Regions from separate parts of the Anaerobacillus alkaliphilus genome, predicted to be linked through region 1. Evidence: riboswitches for the same ligand, from Rfam matches in the RefSeq annotation. Region 1 holds a riboswitch; each other region holds the start of a gene.

Region 1 (4,884 bases):
ATCTAGTCAAGCTTGAAGGGCGAATAGGGATTGCACCGAGCGAGACGATTGAGGAAGTCCAGGCGGAGTTGGCTGAGTGGTTAGAAAGGTTAGGGGCAATAGATGAGTGGTTTATTGATCACCCTGTTGTGCTTGAATGGTACGGAGCTCAGTGGTTGCCCGGTTCAATAGATCTTGACCATCCGTTGATGAAAATAGTAGAAGAGAAGTTTTTCGACGTTACAGGGATAAACGCAACGGTGGAAGCTTCTCCTTGGGGAACGGACGGTGGACTTTTAACGCAAGTAGGTGACACACCTTCAATTGTATTTGGCCCAGGAAAATCAAGTATGGCCCATTTTCCTAATGAGTATATAGAATTAGATGAAATTTTTAAAGCAGCTGAAATTATTGCGCTTACTGTTATTGAGTGGTGTGGTTTGGATGATCGTGACTGAATATAGAGGGCTGTTGTTAGGGATCTAGTCAAAAGCCCTTTTATCTTGTACAAGATGAATGCCCGCTGCCTAATGCATAGGATGATGTAGGCCTAGAAGAAAGGGAGTGCATCATTTGTATCCAAACTATGAACATTTACATTATGGGTATGACTCAAATGAACTAATGGGACATAGCCAATATCAGCAACAAGACGAAAGATTATTAAATCCGTTATTTAATTATTTATTTCCAGGGCAAGGTACAGGACAAATGGGTCAACAGTGGTGGCAGCAACCTAGCCAACCTTGGGGACAACAACCTGGCCAACAGTGGGGACCGCCATGGGGACAACAACCTGGTCAACAATGGGGACCGCCATGGGGACAACAACCTGGTCAACAATGGGGACCACCATGGGGTCAACCGCCAGGTCAACAATGGGGACCACCAGGACCGCCGCCAGGACCACCACCAGGACCAGGTCAGCAAGATGGACCACCAACGACACCACCACCGTCATTTACACCACAACAACAAACACAGCAAGTAGGGGTGTTCGCTGTTGATCCGGGAGCAATTAGAAGATGTTTACGACGTTTTACGTATGTTTGGTTAACGAACCGACAACAATTCTGGTTCTACCCGACGTTTGTAGGTAGAAGATCTATCGCAGGTTACCGTTGGACTGGATTTAGATGGGTATACTTCGGAACTGACTTAGAAGCAATTCAGTCGTTCCAGTGCACGTAAGAGTAGTAGGAAAAAGATAATTACGGTAGCGTAATTATCTTTTTTCATTGTTAATGCTATAATGGTTAAAACTGAATGAAAGTGAGGGAGTACTATGACTGAACAAGAGAAATTACCGCCAAAAACATGTGAAATCGACCGATTGGTTACAGGTGCAGCCGATATCGAAAAGATTATAAGTGGTCAAAAAAGGGCAGTGAGAAGGAATGGCCGTTACGCAGATCCAGGGGAGATCATGGTCTTACATAACCACTCGTTTAAAGTAGATAAGGTCTATCGCCAAACTCTTGGGGACTTAACTGATGAAATGGCTCAGGATGAGGGCTATCCAACATTAGAAGAATATAAAAATGCGATTTTATCCATACACAAGGGAATGCCATGGGTACCAAATATGAAAGTGTGGGTGCATGAGTTTAGTCCTGTAGGTGAGTAGATGATTTGAAGGAAGCTGTTTTTTGACTGCAATGCAGCGGTTGAAAAATTAGCGGTCATACGTTCCGCTATTTAGTGGAAAAATGCCCTTTTTTGAGTTTCGCGGCCACCAGTTCCGTTAATTGGCCATTTTTCAGGTCAAAAAGAGCCCATAACAGCAAAATAACGGAACGCCTACGGTAAAACATCATTAGAAAATGTCCTTCAATACATAAATAAACCCTCCCACTAGTAGGAGGGTTTATTCATTATAAAGCTGGAGATAATAATTTTGCTTTTAATGCGGCTGAAACTGTCATGTTTTCAACTTCCGTCAGTGGTACTAATGGTAAGCGAACTGAACCTACGTTTTGACCAATCATACCTAGAGCAGCTTTTACAGGCGTTGGATTTGGAGCAATAAATAATGATTTCATAATTGGTAATAGCTGTCTGTGTAGAGTGGCAGCAGTTTTTGTATCACCATTATGAAATGCGTTCATCATGTCCTGCATTTCGTTTCCAATCACATGAGAGGCAACGGATACTACACCGTGTCCGCCGATTGCTAACACTGGTAGTGTTAAACTGTCATCCCCGCTATAAAGTAAGAAATCCTCTGGCGTATTTTCAATAATGTTCGCCATTGCATCAAGATCTCCGCTTGCTTCCTTTATACAAACAATATTTTCAATTTGTGATAAACGAACAATCGTATCTAACTGCATATTAACAACGCTACGACCAGGGATGTTATAAAGCATAACTGGTAGCTTAGTTGTTTCTGCAATTGTTTTAAAATGTTGATAAAGCCCTTCTTGACTTGGTTTATTATAATATGGTGCTACAAGCATAATTCCGTCAACACCAGCTTGGCTTGCGATTTGAGTTAATTCAATGGAAGATGCCGTACTATTCGTTCCTGTACCTGCAATAACAGATACACGTCCAGCAACAACCTCGACAACAAACTTAAACAAATCTGCTTTTTCGCTCGTTGTGAGAGTAGGTGATTCACCTGTTGTTCCGGCAACGACGATTCCATCAGTTCCATTTGCGATTAAGTGGTTTAGTAATGATTGTGTTGCTTCAAAATCAATTTTTCCTTCTTGGTCAAATGGTGTAACCATTGCCGTTAATAATTGTCCAAAATTCATGGAACACACCTCTATTCAGTAGTTTTTCGCCCTTCTTCATTATAAAAGACGAGTTAAGTTCTTGAATAGAGCTAAATTACAAGATCACCGATAAAAAGACAAAAAGCAACAACGAGGGAATCGTTGTTGCTAGAAAGGTAACGTCTCGGTTACTCCAGCGTAAGATAGCCCTCCATATAGCGTCGCCACTATACGACAGTCCTGGATTTGTTCAATCGCAGGCCCAGTAACTAATTTATGAGTCACTAGTTACTTCGGCAAATTCCCCTTTCGAAATCCGTCAACAGAGCTCATTCTCCTCAGAATATGTACTAATGGTCATTGCGCCTCTATCACTTCAATGTAAATTAAAGTAAGAAATAATATGAACTTTCATCAAAGATATCAAATTGTCAGCGTTTTTGCAATAAAAACGACAAAAAAAGTGGGAGATGATAAATTTGTCAGTAATTTATCTTTTAGAGTGCAAGTAATTTGTCTAGGTCTTATCACCCAATATATCAAAAATTTTCATATTTTTCGATAGAAAGTGACAAAAACCATTTAATTGATTGGGGTTTCAGTTTAATATTAGGTAAGCGCAAAAAGAAATGAGGGAAAGAAATGCGTTTAATTACTGTTGACAAAATAACGCCGGGAATTAAACTAGGAAAAACGATATATAACGAGAAAGGGAAAGTCCTGCTAGCAGCTGGAACAGAACTGTCAGAAGGCTTAATCCGCAGACTCAAGAAATATAACATTTTTACTATTTACATAGAAGATGAACTATCTGAGGGAATTGAAATTGTTGAAGCCATACCTGAAGAGTTACGGTTAGAAGCTGTCAATTTGATTACTGAGGGTCTTCACACGATTGCTGATTTAGCAACCTCAAAGGTTAAAGGTATGATGAAGTCAGAACGTACGATTAGAAGTTTTCAAAAGATTTTTAAAGACATATTGCATTGTTTATCTGATAATCGAACAGCGTTAAATTTACTAGCTACTACAAAAATACATGAAAATTATTTGTACATGCATAGTGTGAATGTGACTATTTACTCATGTCAGCTAGCGATTGCTAATGGGTTACCATTAAAAAACATCGAAGAAATTGGCATAGGAGCGATGTTGCATGATCTAGGAAAAGTATACGTTTCGCCGGAGATACTTAATAAACCAGGTTCATTAACCCAAAGTGAATTTGAACATATGAAAACACATTGTTCGTTAGGGTTTGAAGTATTAAGAAAACTTCATGAAATACCGCTTCCTGTTGCGCATTGCGCTTTTCAACATCATGAAAGAATTGATGGTACCGGATATCCACGCAATTTAAAAGGGAATGAAATTCATAAGTATGCAAAGATTATAAGTGTTGCTGATGTGTTTGACGCTGTAACTAGCCATCGAGTTTATCGACCGCCTATATTGCCACATAAAGCGCTAGAATTGCTTTATGCTGGAAGTGGGACACAGTTTGATGTTAGGCAGGTAGAGTTGTTCCGAGATTGTATCGCTATCTACCCTCAAGGACTCACGGTGAAACTTAATGATGGAAGGACTGGCATCGTATCAAGCTATAATTTCCATTCTGTCGGAAGGCCAGTGGTAAGAATTATTCAAGATGAACAAAATCAAGTTGTGGTGCCTTATGAAATTGATTTATGTAAACCTGGCCATTTACACTTGGATATTGTCGAAGCGGATGCATTGTTGTAAACTAAAATGCATACTTACTTTATTTTCTAGTACTGCTTAGGGGTGTTCAATATGGTATTTGTATCTTTTTTTTATTCTTCAGTAATTGAGTTTTTTTATGATGAGAATGTACTGAAACTCGCGCTTGCTGCACTAATTGGAAGTATTATAGGTTTAGAACGTTCACTGAAACATAAGCCAGCTGGCTTAAAAACCGCGATGATCTTAACCGTTGGTAGTTGCTTACTAACCATTGTCTCTATCTTTTCAGCGGAGCTTTATAGTGAAGCTTACACAAAACCGATGGATCCATTACGTTTAGCGGCTCAAGTTATAAGTGGAATTGGATTTATCGGTGGTGGTGTTATTCTTGTTCGAAAGAATGACGTTATCTCAGGAATTACAACAGCCGTGATGTTATGGGTGTGTGGAGCGATTGGAATTGCCGTTGGCGCTGGAT
Region 2 (4,884 bases), on a different contig from region 1:
GGTCATTAGTTGATCAATAGTTACGTCATATTGTCGGCTAATTGACCAAAGTGTATCTCCACTACGAACAGTATGAATAGTGGTATTAGTCGGCTGTACTTGAGTTGTTACAACTGTTCTTTCTGTCACAAATAGTCTTTGACCAATCTGAATAACATCGCTTGTTAGGTTATTCCATTGTCTAATTTGTGTTACAGTAACCCCAAAATCTCTCGCAATTACTGAGAGGCTATCTCCTGATCGTACAGTATACACGCCATCTTGGGCTTGCCTAGCGATAGTAACCTGTTGTTCTGGAATCACTCTTCTAGCAGTTACAAAACGCGAATTCCAATAAGAAGAAAACGGATCAGTTATTGAAACACCAATACTAGATGATGCATGGATCATTTGTCCTGGTTGTATGTATACACCTAGATGATTTATTTGACCATCAAAATTTGTATCGTAGAATACTAGATCGCCTTTTTGTAACTGTGTACGACTCACTGCCACACCCACTCTAGCTTGGTCACGACTTACTCTTGGTAGGATTATTCCGTTTTCAGCGAAAATTTGTGCAGAAAACGATGAACAATCAAATCGTGTCGTATCCCCAACCGCTGCTCCAAACTGATAAGGTGCCCCAAGGTATTTCATCCCAGTTTGGATAACTGAATCTTGAACAGTAGTAGTTGAACTAGCTAATGCAGAACCCATAGGAATCATTAGAAATGCCATAATACAAGTAAATAGTTTTTTCATGCTGTACCTCCATCTCGTTGTTCTTATCTATCATAACGAAATGAAGGGAACAGTTTCATTAGGAGATTAATAGAGTAATAGCCAATTATTACCCCTCTTATTATATTGATATAACTACAAGAGAACATAATAAAAGGATAACACAACTAACTTATGTTATCCTCAACTAAAAATACTATTTCGACAAACCTTTACCACTTAGCTGTAGGTCCAATTGGACAATATCTTTATATGTCTCTCTTTTTACAACTAGAGTAGGATCACCGTTCTCTACGAAAACAACTGCCGGTCTCGGTATCCGATTATAGTTATTTGACATTGAATATCCGTACGCACCAGTACAAGAAACTGCCAACAAATCACCATGTTTCGCAAACGGTAAAGCGATATCCCAAATTAACATATCCCCACTTTCACAACACTTTCCTGCAATTGAGTATGTTTCTTGGCTGCTTTCGTTACTACGATTAGCAATCATCGCCTCGTACTTAGCTTGATAAAGCGCTGGTCGAAGGTTATCTGTCATCCCACCATCAACTGATAAGTAGTGCCGTACTTCAGGTATTTCTTTTTCTGAGCCAATTGTATATAGTGTCGTGCCAGCATCACCAACGAGGGAACGGCCCGGTTCAATCCAAATTTCGGGAATATCAATACCTAACTTAGCTGATTGTTCTTCTACTGCATCAATTGTTGCATCGATATATTGTGAAACCGGAAGTGGTGTATCACCTTCTATATAACGAATACCAAAACCCCCACCTAAGTTTACTACCTTTGGAACGTAGTTCAACTTAGTTTTCCATTCAGCTAAGTAAGAAAATATCTTTTCGACTGCCATCGTAAAACCCGTTGTTTCAAAGATTTGAGATCCGATATGACAATGTAAACCAAGCATTTCAAACGCGTCATCATCACTAACCCTGACAATTGCTTCTTCAGCTTGCCCACTAATTAAGTCGAAACCAAATTTAGAGTCTTCTTGCCCTGTTGAAATATAGTCATGAGTATGTGCCTCAACACCTGGAGTAATTCTCAGTAATACGGAAACTGTTTTTTGATACTTTTTGGCGGCTTCTCGTAAGAGTTCAATCTCATAAAAATTATCAACGACAAAGCAACCAATCCCTGCTTCAACGGCCATTTCAATTTCAAAAACACTCTTATTATTGCCGTGAAAATGAATTTTTTCTACTGGAAATCCTGCTACTAAAGCTGTGTGTAACTCGCCACCAGAAACGACATCTAAACTTAGATCTAGTTCCTTAGCTAACTGAACCATTGCCACACAACTAAAAGCTTTACTTGCATATGCAACTTGCGCTTTAATTCCACGTTTTTTAAAAGCCTGTAAAAAGCTGTTTGCTCTTTCCCTAATTAAAGCTACATCATAGACATATAATGGGGTACCAAACTGTTCTCTTAATTGAACAGTATCAACTCCACCTATTTCTAAATGTCCTAAGTCATTACTTCTACTCGTGCCATGTTTGTACATTCACTAAACTCCTCTCATATGTGAATGTTGAATTTAAAATATAATTGAACCTTAAATTCAAAATTCGATTTCTTTATTTCCAAGTTAGCATATCTTATACATACAAAAAGGCGGAAATGTAAGTTACATTTTCCGCCTTATATAAGCATATACGTAACCTCAAAATTAAAAGTAGTCCTCCACTGCTACACAGTGACAGTTCGTTATTTATTCAACAACGACCCAGCAAGAATATGGGGGAACACATTCTCACTTCGGCAAATTGACCTTTCTAACTGCTTCAACACTTCCCAAGCTCCACAGTTTACTCATTCGTTTTGCGCCTCTACCCCATTAAACAATGAGGAATTATTAAATTATCATAATAAAATTAATTACGTTATACTTTAACACAAAACTCACGCAATCGCAATATGTTAGTTCGCGGATTGTTTATGAGGGTTTTGAGGGTTAACAATTTGTGGTCTTTTCCTTTTTAATGGCACAGCAAGCCTGAATACAATATCTGCTAGAGCTCGTGGGTAGAAAGGAATAAATGGCCACATATATGGTGTATTCATCGGTTTTATTGAAACCATGAATAGTAATAGAACTGTACAACCAATCATAAAGCCTGGTACTTTAAAGAGAAATACAGCTAATAGTAAAGCTATTCGGGACAACTTAAGCGCAATCCCTAACTCATAACTCGGTGTAGCAAACGTTCCAATGGCTCCTAAGGCAACATAGAGAATTACTTCAGGGATAAATAGACCAACATTTATGGCTATCTCACCTATTAGCAGAGCGGCAACTAAACCAAGCGCTGTCGCAAGAGGTGATGGGGTATGAATGGCCGCCATCCTCAGAAGTTCTATCCCCACTTCAGCAATTACAATTTGCGCAAATACGGGTACATTCGTTGTTTCATCGGGTCCAATAAACTCTAAAGCTTGTGGTAATAGAGCAGGCTCCATAACCATTAATAACCATAAAGGTAAGATTAGTAGGGCAAAAATCATCCCAAAATAACGGACCCATCGTAAAAACGTACCTACTATTGGCGCTTGACGGAATTCCTCCGCGTGCTGAACGTGGTGGAAAAATGTTGTTGGTAAGATAATTACACTAGGAGAAGTATCAACATAGACAACTACATGCCCCTCAAGGAGATGGCTAGCAGTTACATCGGGTCTTTCTGTATAACGAACTAATGGAAAGGGATTTAGGCCTTGTTTTACAATGAATTCCTCAACAACTTTATCTGCCATAGATATCCCATCTATATCAATGGCCTCTAATTCTTTTTTTACTTGATCAACATAGGTATGATCAGCGACATCCTTTATGTACGCAACACAAATATCTGTTTTGGAACGAGTCCCGACCTGAAGAATTTCATGCCGTAAGCGTTCATCTTTAATTCTTCGTCTTGTTAATGCTGTATTTACAATTAAATTTTCTGTAAAGCCGTCTCTTGCCCCACGAACAACCCGCTCAGTATCAGGTTCATCTGGACCTCTCCCTGGATAACTCCTCACATCTACAAGGATTGCCTCTGACTCATCTTCCATTAAGATAATAATTAGTCCTGCTAACAATTGGTCAGATGCTTCATCTAATGTCTTTACCTTCTGAACTTGCACATGAGATAAACTGTTTTCTATTTTATCTTTGAGTCGAGTCTTCTGTTTTTCTTCGGCATTTAAAAACATGAGATCTTTTAGCATCATAATGACAAACTGGCTATCAACTAATCCATTTAGAAAGTAAATTTGTATATCCCTTTCTAAAACTGTCATTTTTCTTACACCAATATCAAACGTAGTCCCGATGCCTAATCTTTCTTTTAAGTATTTTTCATTTTCGACCAGTTTAACAGATACAGCTTGCTTTGTTTTTTCTACTTTATTTTCTTCAACGATTTCATTAGACACTGTTACTCGCTCCTTTCTAAAATTAATTCAACAGCTTTTTTAGTTATTGGCGCTCCTTTCTCCACTTCATCTTTCCCTGCCATCTTCCCAATATCCCCAATACCTACAATAAAAGGAATCGATAACTGGTCTAGAATGTAGACTGTGTCACCATTAATTCTTCCTAACTCAATATCTGGCAGACCATATTTATCAACCCCATATTCAGTCAAATGGCCATTACGATCAATACTTACGTCCACCCTTGTCCATTCACTGTGATGAGTTCTCGAGGCTACAGCAATTGCACCAATAATATTTAAATCATTATGCGTTGCCACATAGCGCATCGCTTCTTCTCCTGGACCTTCCTCTGTAAAACCACAATCATCGAACATAACTAAAATGGGATCATGAGGCGTTTTTTTTATTAACTTAACAAGTTCTTCACCTGATAATCGACTAGGATTTCCCCATGAACTTGAAATGCAACGACCGCCAATTTCCTTTGCAACAACTTCAACGGCTTGTTTGGCAGACTCGTCACCATCGGTAATTAATATGACTCTTTTTTTAGGTTCCATGGTTTCATCCTTTCGGTTTAAAGAATACTGCTACTAAAAATCCAAAGAGAATAGCTGATGATATACCCGCTGATGTCACTTCAAATATCCCCATACCAATCCCTAAAAATCCTGATCTTTGAGCTTCTGCCATTGCCCCATGCACAAGAGAATGGCCAAAACT
Region 3 (4,884 bases), on a different contig from region 1:
ATTGCACCGGTACTAGAAGAACTTGACGCTGAACTAGGCGATAAAGCTAAAATTGTAAAAATTGATGTTGATGAAAATCAAGAAACAGCTGGTAAATTTGGAGTCATGAGTATTCCAACATTATTAGTAATTAAAGACGGTGAGGTTGTTGATCAAGTTGTTGGTTTCCAACCAAAAGAAGCTTTAGCTGAATTATTAAATAAACACGTTTAGTACGAAAGCCACTTTTAAAGTGGCTTTTTTGTGTGTAAAAAATATCTTCTACATTTTACATTCTACATTTCACAGACAATTATGTTATAGTTACTCTCATATAAATATCATCGATAAGTAGGTGATTAAAATGGAGAAACTTAAGGAAAAACTTGCAATATTGCCAGATCAACCTGGTTGTTACTTGATGAAAGATCGACAAGGAACAATTATTTACGTTGGTAAGGCAAAAATATTGAAAAATAGAGTTAGGTCTTATTTTACTGGTTCTCATGATGGAAAAACGCAGTTGTTAGTAAGTGAGATAGAAGATTTTGAATATATTATCACGTCATCGAACCTTGAAGCATTAATCTTGGAACATAATTTAATTAAGAAGTATGATCCGAAATATAATGTGATGTTAAAGGATGACAAAAGTTACCCATATTTGAAAATTACTGCTGAAGAACATCCTAGGTTAATTACAACTAGAAATGTAAAGAAGGATAAAGGAAAGTATTTTGGTCCTTACCCTAATGCTGGGGCAGCTAGTGAGACGAAAAAACTTCTTGATCGTCTATATCCATTAAGAAAATGTAGCACCATACCCGATAGAGTATGCCTATATTATCATATTAACCAATGCCTAGGACCATGCATTCAAGAAGTGAGCGAAGCTACAAATCGTGAAATGGTTGAGGAGATCTCTCGTTTCTTGAACGGTGGTCATAAAGAAATTAAAAAAGATTTGTTTGCTAAAATGGAAAAGGCTGCTGAAGCATTAGAGTTCGAACGAGCAAAGGAATACCGTGACCAAATTCAACACATTGAGGCAGTGATGGAAAAGCAGAGGATAACAATTGCTGATGATGTTGATCGGGACGTTTTTGGCTTTGCTTACGATAAAGGCTGGATGTGTGTACAGGTCTTTTTTGTTCGTCAGGGAAAGCTAATAGAACGTGATGTTTCGCTGTTTCCAGTTTATCAAGAGCCTGATGATGAATTTTTAACATTCCTAGGACAATTCTATAGTCAAAAAGAGCACATTAAGCCCAAGGAAATATTCCTACCAAAATCAATTGATAAAGAGCTAGCTAGTGATTTTATCCAAGTTCGAACCGTTCATCCTCAAAAAGGACCCAAGAAGGACTTAATTGAACTGGCAGGTAAAAACGCAGAAGCGGCTTTAAAAGAAAAGTTCGCTTTAATTGAACGTGACGAAGCAAAAACGGTTAGGGCTATTGAAAACTTAGGGATTGCTTTAAATATTCATTCACCCCATCTAATTGAAGCCTTTGATAATTCGAACATTCAAGGTGTAGATCCAGTTTCCGCTATGGTCTCGTTTGTTGATGGAAAACCAAATCGTAAAGGATATCGAAAATATAAAGTGAAAACAGTAACAGGCCCGGATGACTATGAATCAATGAGAGAGGTTGTTAGAAGACGTTATTTAAGACAACTTAAAGAAAACCAACCATTACCTGACCTAATTGTGATTGATGGAGGTAAGGGACAAATTTCAGCTGCTCAAAGTGTTATTGAAGACGAGTTAGGTTTATCAATTCCCGTATGTGGTTTGGCAAAAGATGATAAACACCGAACGTCACAATTATTAATGGGTGATCCACCTGAAATAATCCCATTAAAAAGAGATAGTCAGGAGTTTTATTTGTTGCAACGGATCCAAGATGAAGTTCACCGTTTTGCAATTACATTTCATCGTCAAATTCGTAGCAAAACTTTGTTTACATCTGTTCTTGATGATATTGATGGAGTAGGAGAGAAACGGAAACGTACATTGTTAAAACATTTTGGATCAGTTAAGAAAATGAAAGAAGCCGAGTTAGAAGATTTTCGTAGCATAGGAATACCAGAAAAAGTAGCATTGGCTCTAATGGAAAAACTAAAAGAGTAAGATGGAGAGTTTTTCTTTCTCTCCCACATTTACAATTACTTTTTTTTCTGATAAACTACTTCTTAATTGAATATCCAATACTTCAAATGTTGAAGTGGTGGTAGAGGTGCAAAAACCAAGAGTAAATTATCGTAGGATGATGAGGTCCAGTAATGATAATTAAAAGGGGAATTTGCCGAAGTGTAACACTCGCTCACGAGTTTTATGCTGGACCTGCATTGAAGAAATGTAGGGCTGTCACACAGTCACCCCAATGATTGTGTGGAGAACTATCTCACGTGTACGGGAACATTATTTTTCGTTTCTATTGTTTTAACACATTAAAAAGTTAAAGCATCAGTGAGGGTTTTCTTCTTACTGATGCTTTTTTATATGGAAAAACTACTGAGATAGAATTGGGGAAAATATAGAAATTGAAAGGATGTTACGTATGGGGTTAGTGGTGCAAAAATTCGGTGGAACTTCAGTTGGAAGTGTAGAAAGAATCAAACATGTTGCAGGTAGAGTGATAGAAACGGTTGAAAACGGTGATCAGGTTGTCGTAGTTGTCTCTGCGATGGGTAAGTCAACTGATGAGTTAGTAAAATTGGCTAACGATATAACGGATAAGCCTAGTAAAAGAGAGATGGATATGCTACTTAGTACTGGTGAGCAAGTGACTATATCGTTATTATCAATGGCATTACAGGCGAGAGGTTATGAGGCAGTTTCATTAACTGGCTGGCAGGCAGGGATTATCACAGAAGCTTGCCATAGCAATGCTCGTATTACGAAGTTTGAGGAAGAAACAATTAAACAACATTTGGGTGCAGGGAAAATCGTTATTGTTGCTGGTTTCCAAGGTGTAACTGTAGATGATGAAATTACTACTTTAGGAAGAGGAGGATCAGATACGACAGCAGTTGCTCTCGCAGCTGGCTTACATGCTGATCGTTGTGATATCTTTACTGATGTAACAGGCGTATTTACAACAGACCCAAGAGTAGTAAAAAATGCTCGGAAATTAAGCTCAATTTCCTATGATGAAATGTTAGAATTAGCAAACCTTGGTGCAGGAGTATTACATCCTCGTGCTGTTGAGTTTGCAAAAAATTATCAGGTAAAATTAACGGTTCGTTCTAGTATGGTTGAAGAAGAAGGCACAATGATTGAGGAGGAAGTAACAGTGGAAGAGAATTTAGTTGTACGTGGTCTAGCTTTTGAAAGTAATGTGGCTAAAATATCAGTTTGTGGCATGCCAAACCAAATTGAAGGACTATCAAATTTATTTACAACACTAGCTGCAAACAATGTGAATGTGGATATTATTATCCAAAATGTCATCGCAAGTGAGAATACAAATATTTCCTTTTCAGTTCTTTCTGAGAAGTTAACTGAAACGTTAGAAGTACTTGAGCAAAATCGTGAAACATTAAAATTTCAAGAAATCTTGCACGAAACAGGACTAGCCAAAGTATCAATAGTAGGTTCAGGAATGATCTCTAATCCAGGTGTGGCTGGTCAAATGTTTAAAGCTCTTTCAGAAAAAGGGATTTTAATAAAAATGGTTAGTACATCAGAAATTAAAGTTTCTACGGTTGTAGACCAAAAAGATATGGTGTTGGCTGTCGAGACACTTCATGAAGAATTTCAATTAGATAAAGTTAAGGTTACTGTTTAGTATTACTGAGAAAACGAGCAGCATCTTGATGCTGCTCGTTTTTTACACGCTTTCATCGTACACATCCCATTTAACGTGAAAAATCAGCGTTGGATGCCCTTTTTTTTGTACTTCGTTTGTTTCTGTCATATACCCGACAATACGTTGAATTTGCTCAGCTAGAAAACCAGCTTCTAGAGGTCGATGTATTTGTTTTTTTTGCCCAAATAAGCTAGACGTTAACTCAAAGGTTAATTCTGATTTTTTTTCTTTTAACAGTGTTAACTCTCCCCAACCTGCTCGTTGGAAGAAACCAATAATTTCTTCAATGGAGTTAACCGGATATTTTCTTGCAAGTGATTTCCCCGACCAATATAAAATAATATTATGCTCTTTTCCAAGAAGATCTGGTAGAACATCTTCTCTTAATAAATCGTAGCCAAACAAAGGAATTTGCAGTTCTGTTTCATCTATGGTTGTTGTCTTTTTTTGACCAAAGATCATCATCCGTCCCCCAATTTTTTTGTGTAAGTCATGTAGAATTTTAGTATGGCTCTAAGTTCAAACTTATAAATCATTGATTTCTACAATTAACTTTTACTCTATAAAGTATTATACTTCTTTTATTGTGAATTCACTATATGCTATTTCTAAATCTGTGGTATACTAAGTCCCGAACAAAATTCGGAGGTAAAGATGATGAATTTATCTAAAGGTAAGTTTTTAACCCCGTTTCGCATTATTATTATCTCATATATTGTAGCAATGTTTTTATTTAGTTTGTTGCTATATTTACCCATTTCAAGCTTACCTGGTGTAAACGTGACATATCCGGAAGCCTTGTTTACTTCCGTTAGTGCAGTAAGTGTAACTGGACTAACAGTTGTGAATGTTTCCGAAACGTTCAGCTACATAGGTATTATTTTTTTGGCAATAGCTATTCAATTAGGCGGAATTGGAATTATGACCTTAGGGACATTTGTTTGGATGATCTTTGGTAGAAAAATCATTCTTTCTCAAAGAATGCTTATCATGGTTGACCAAAATCAAAATAATTTCTCGGGTCTTGTGAACTTAATGCGTGGGATACTAGTTGTTGCGTTAGCGATTGAATTAATTGGTGCACTTATTT

Evidence for each region. Region 1 has a riboswitch for lysine ahead of dapA (4-hydroxy-tetrahydrodipicolinate synthase). Riboswitches for the same ligand answer to the same signal wherever they lie in the genome.
Region 2: linked by a shared signal. The riboswitch ahead of lysA (diaminopimelate decarboxylase) and the one ahead of dapA (4-hydroxy-tetrahydrodipicolinate synthase) in region 1 are both predicted to bind lysine.
Region 3: linked by a shared signal. The riboswitch ahead of DS745_RS19210 (aspartate kinase) and the one ahead of dapA (4-hydroxy-tetrahydrodipicolinate synthase) in region 1 are both predicted to bind lysine.

Annotation. Positions count from the first base shown of each region.
Region 1 covers NZ_QOUX01000047.1:618,299-623,182, reverse strand. Annotated here, with positions in the region: gene DS745_RS23450 (peptidase) at 1-437, shown strand, start outside; gene DS745_RS23445 (hypothetical protein) at 691-1,170, shown strand; gene DS745_RS23440 (ASCH domain-containing protein) at 1,265-1,606, shown strand; gene dapA (4-hydroxy-tetrahydrodipicolinate synthase) at 1,854-2,741, opposite strand; lysine riboswitch at 2,899-3,081, opposite strand; gene DS745_RS23430 (HD-GYP domain-containing protein) at 3,345-4,445, shown strand; gene DS745_RS23425 (MgtC/SapB family protein) at 4,497-4,884, shown strand, end outside.
Region 2 covers NZ_QOUX01000001.1:34,524-39,407, reverse strand. Annotated here, with positions in the region: gene DS745_RS00215 (LysM peptidoglycan-binding domain-containing protein) at 1-744, opposite strand, end outside; gene lysA (diaminopimelate decarboxylase) at 920-2,242, opposite strand; lysine riboswitch at 2,407-2,578, opposite strand; gene DS745_RS00205 (spore germination protein) at 2,659-4,158, opposite strand; gene spoVAEA (stage V sporulation protein SpoVABEA) at 4,161-4,721, opposite strand; gene spoVAE (stage V sporulation protein AE) at 4,726-4,884, opposite strand, start outside.
Region 3 covers NZ_QOUX01000046.1:818,074-822,957, reverse strand. Annotated here, with positions in the region: gene trxA (thioredoxin) at 1-213, shown strand, start outside; gene uvrC (excinuclease ABC subunit UvrC) at 344-2,113, shown strand; lysine riboswitch at 2,207-2,393, shown strand; gene DS745_RS19210 (aspartate kinase) at 2,544-3,773, shown strand; gene DS745_RS19205 (YslB family protein) at 3,816-4,256, opposite strand; gene DS745_RS19200 (TrkH family potassium uptake protein) at 4,452-4,884, shown strand, end outside.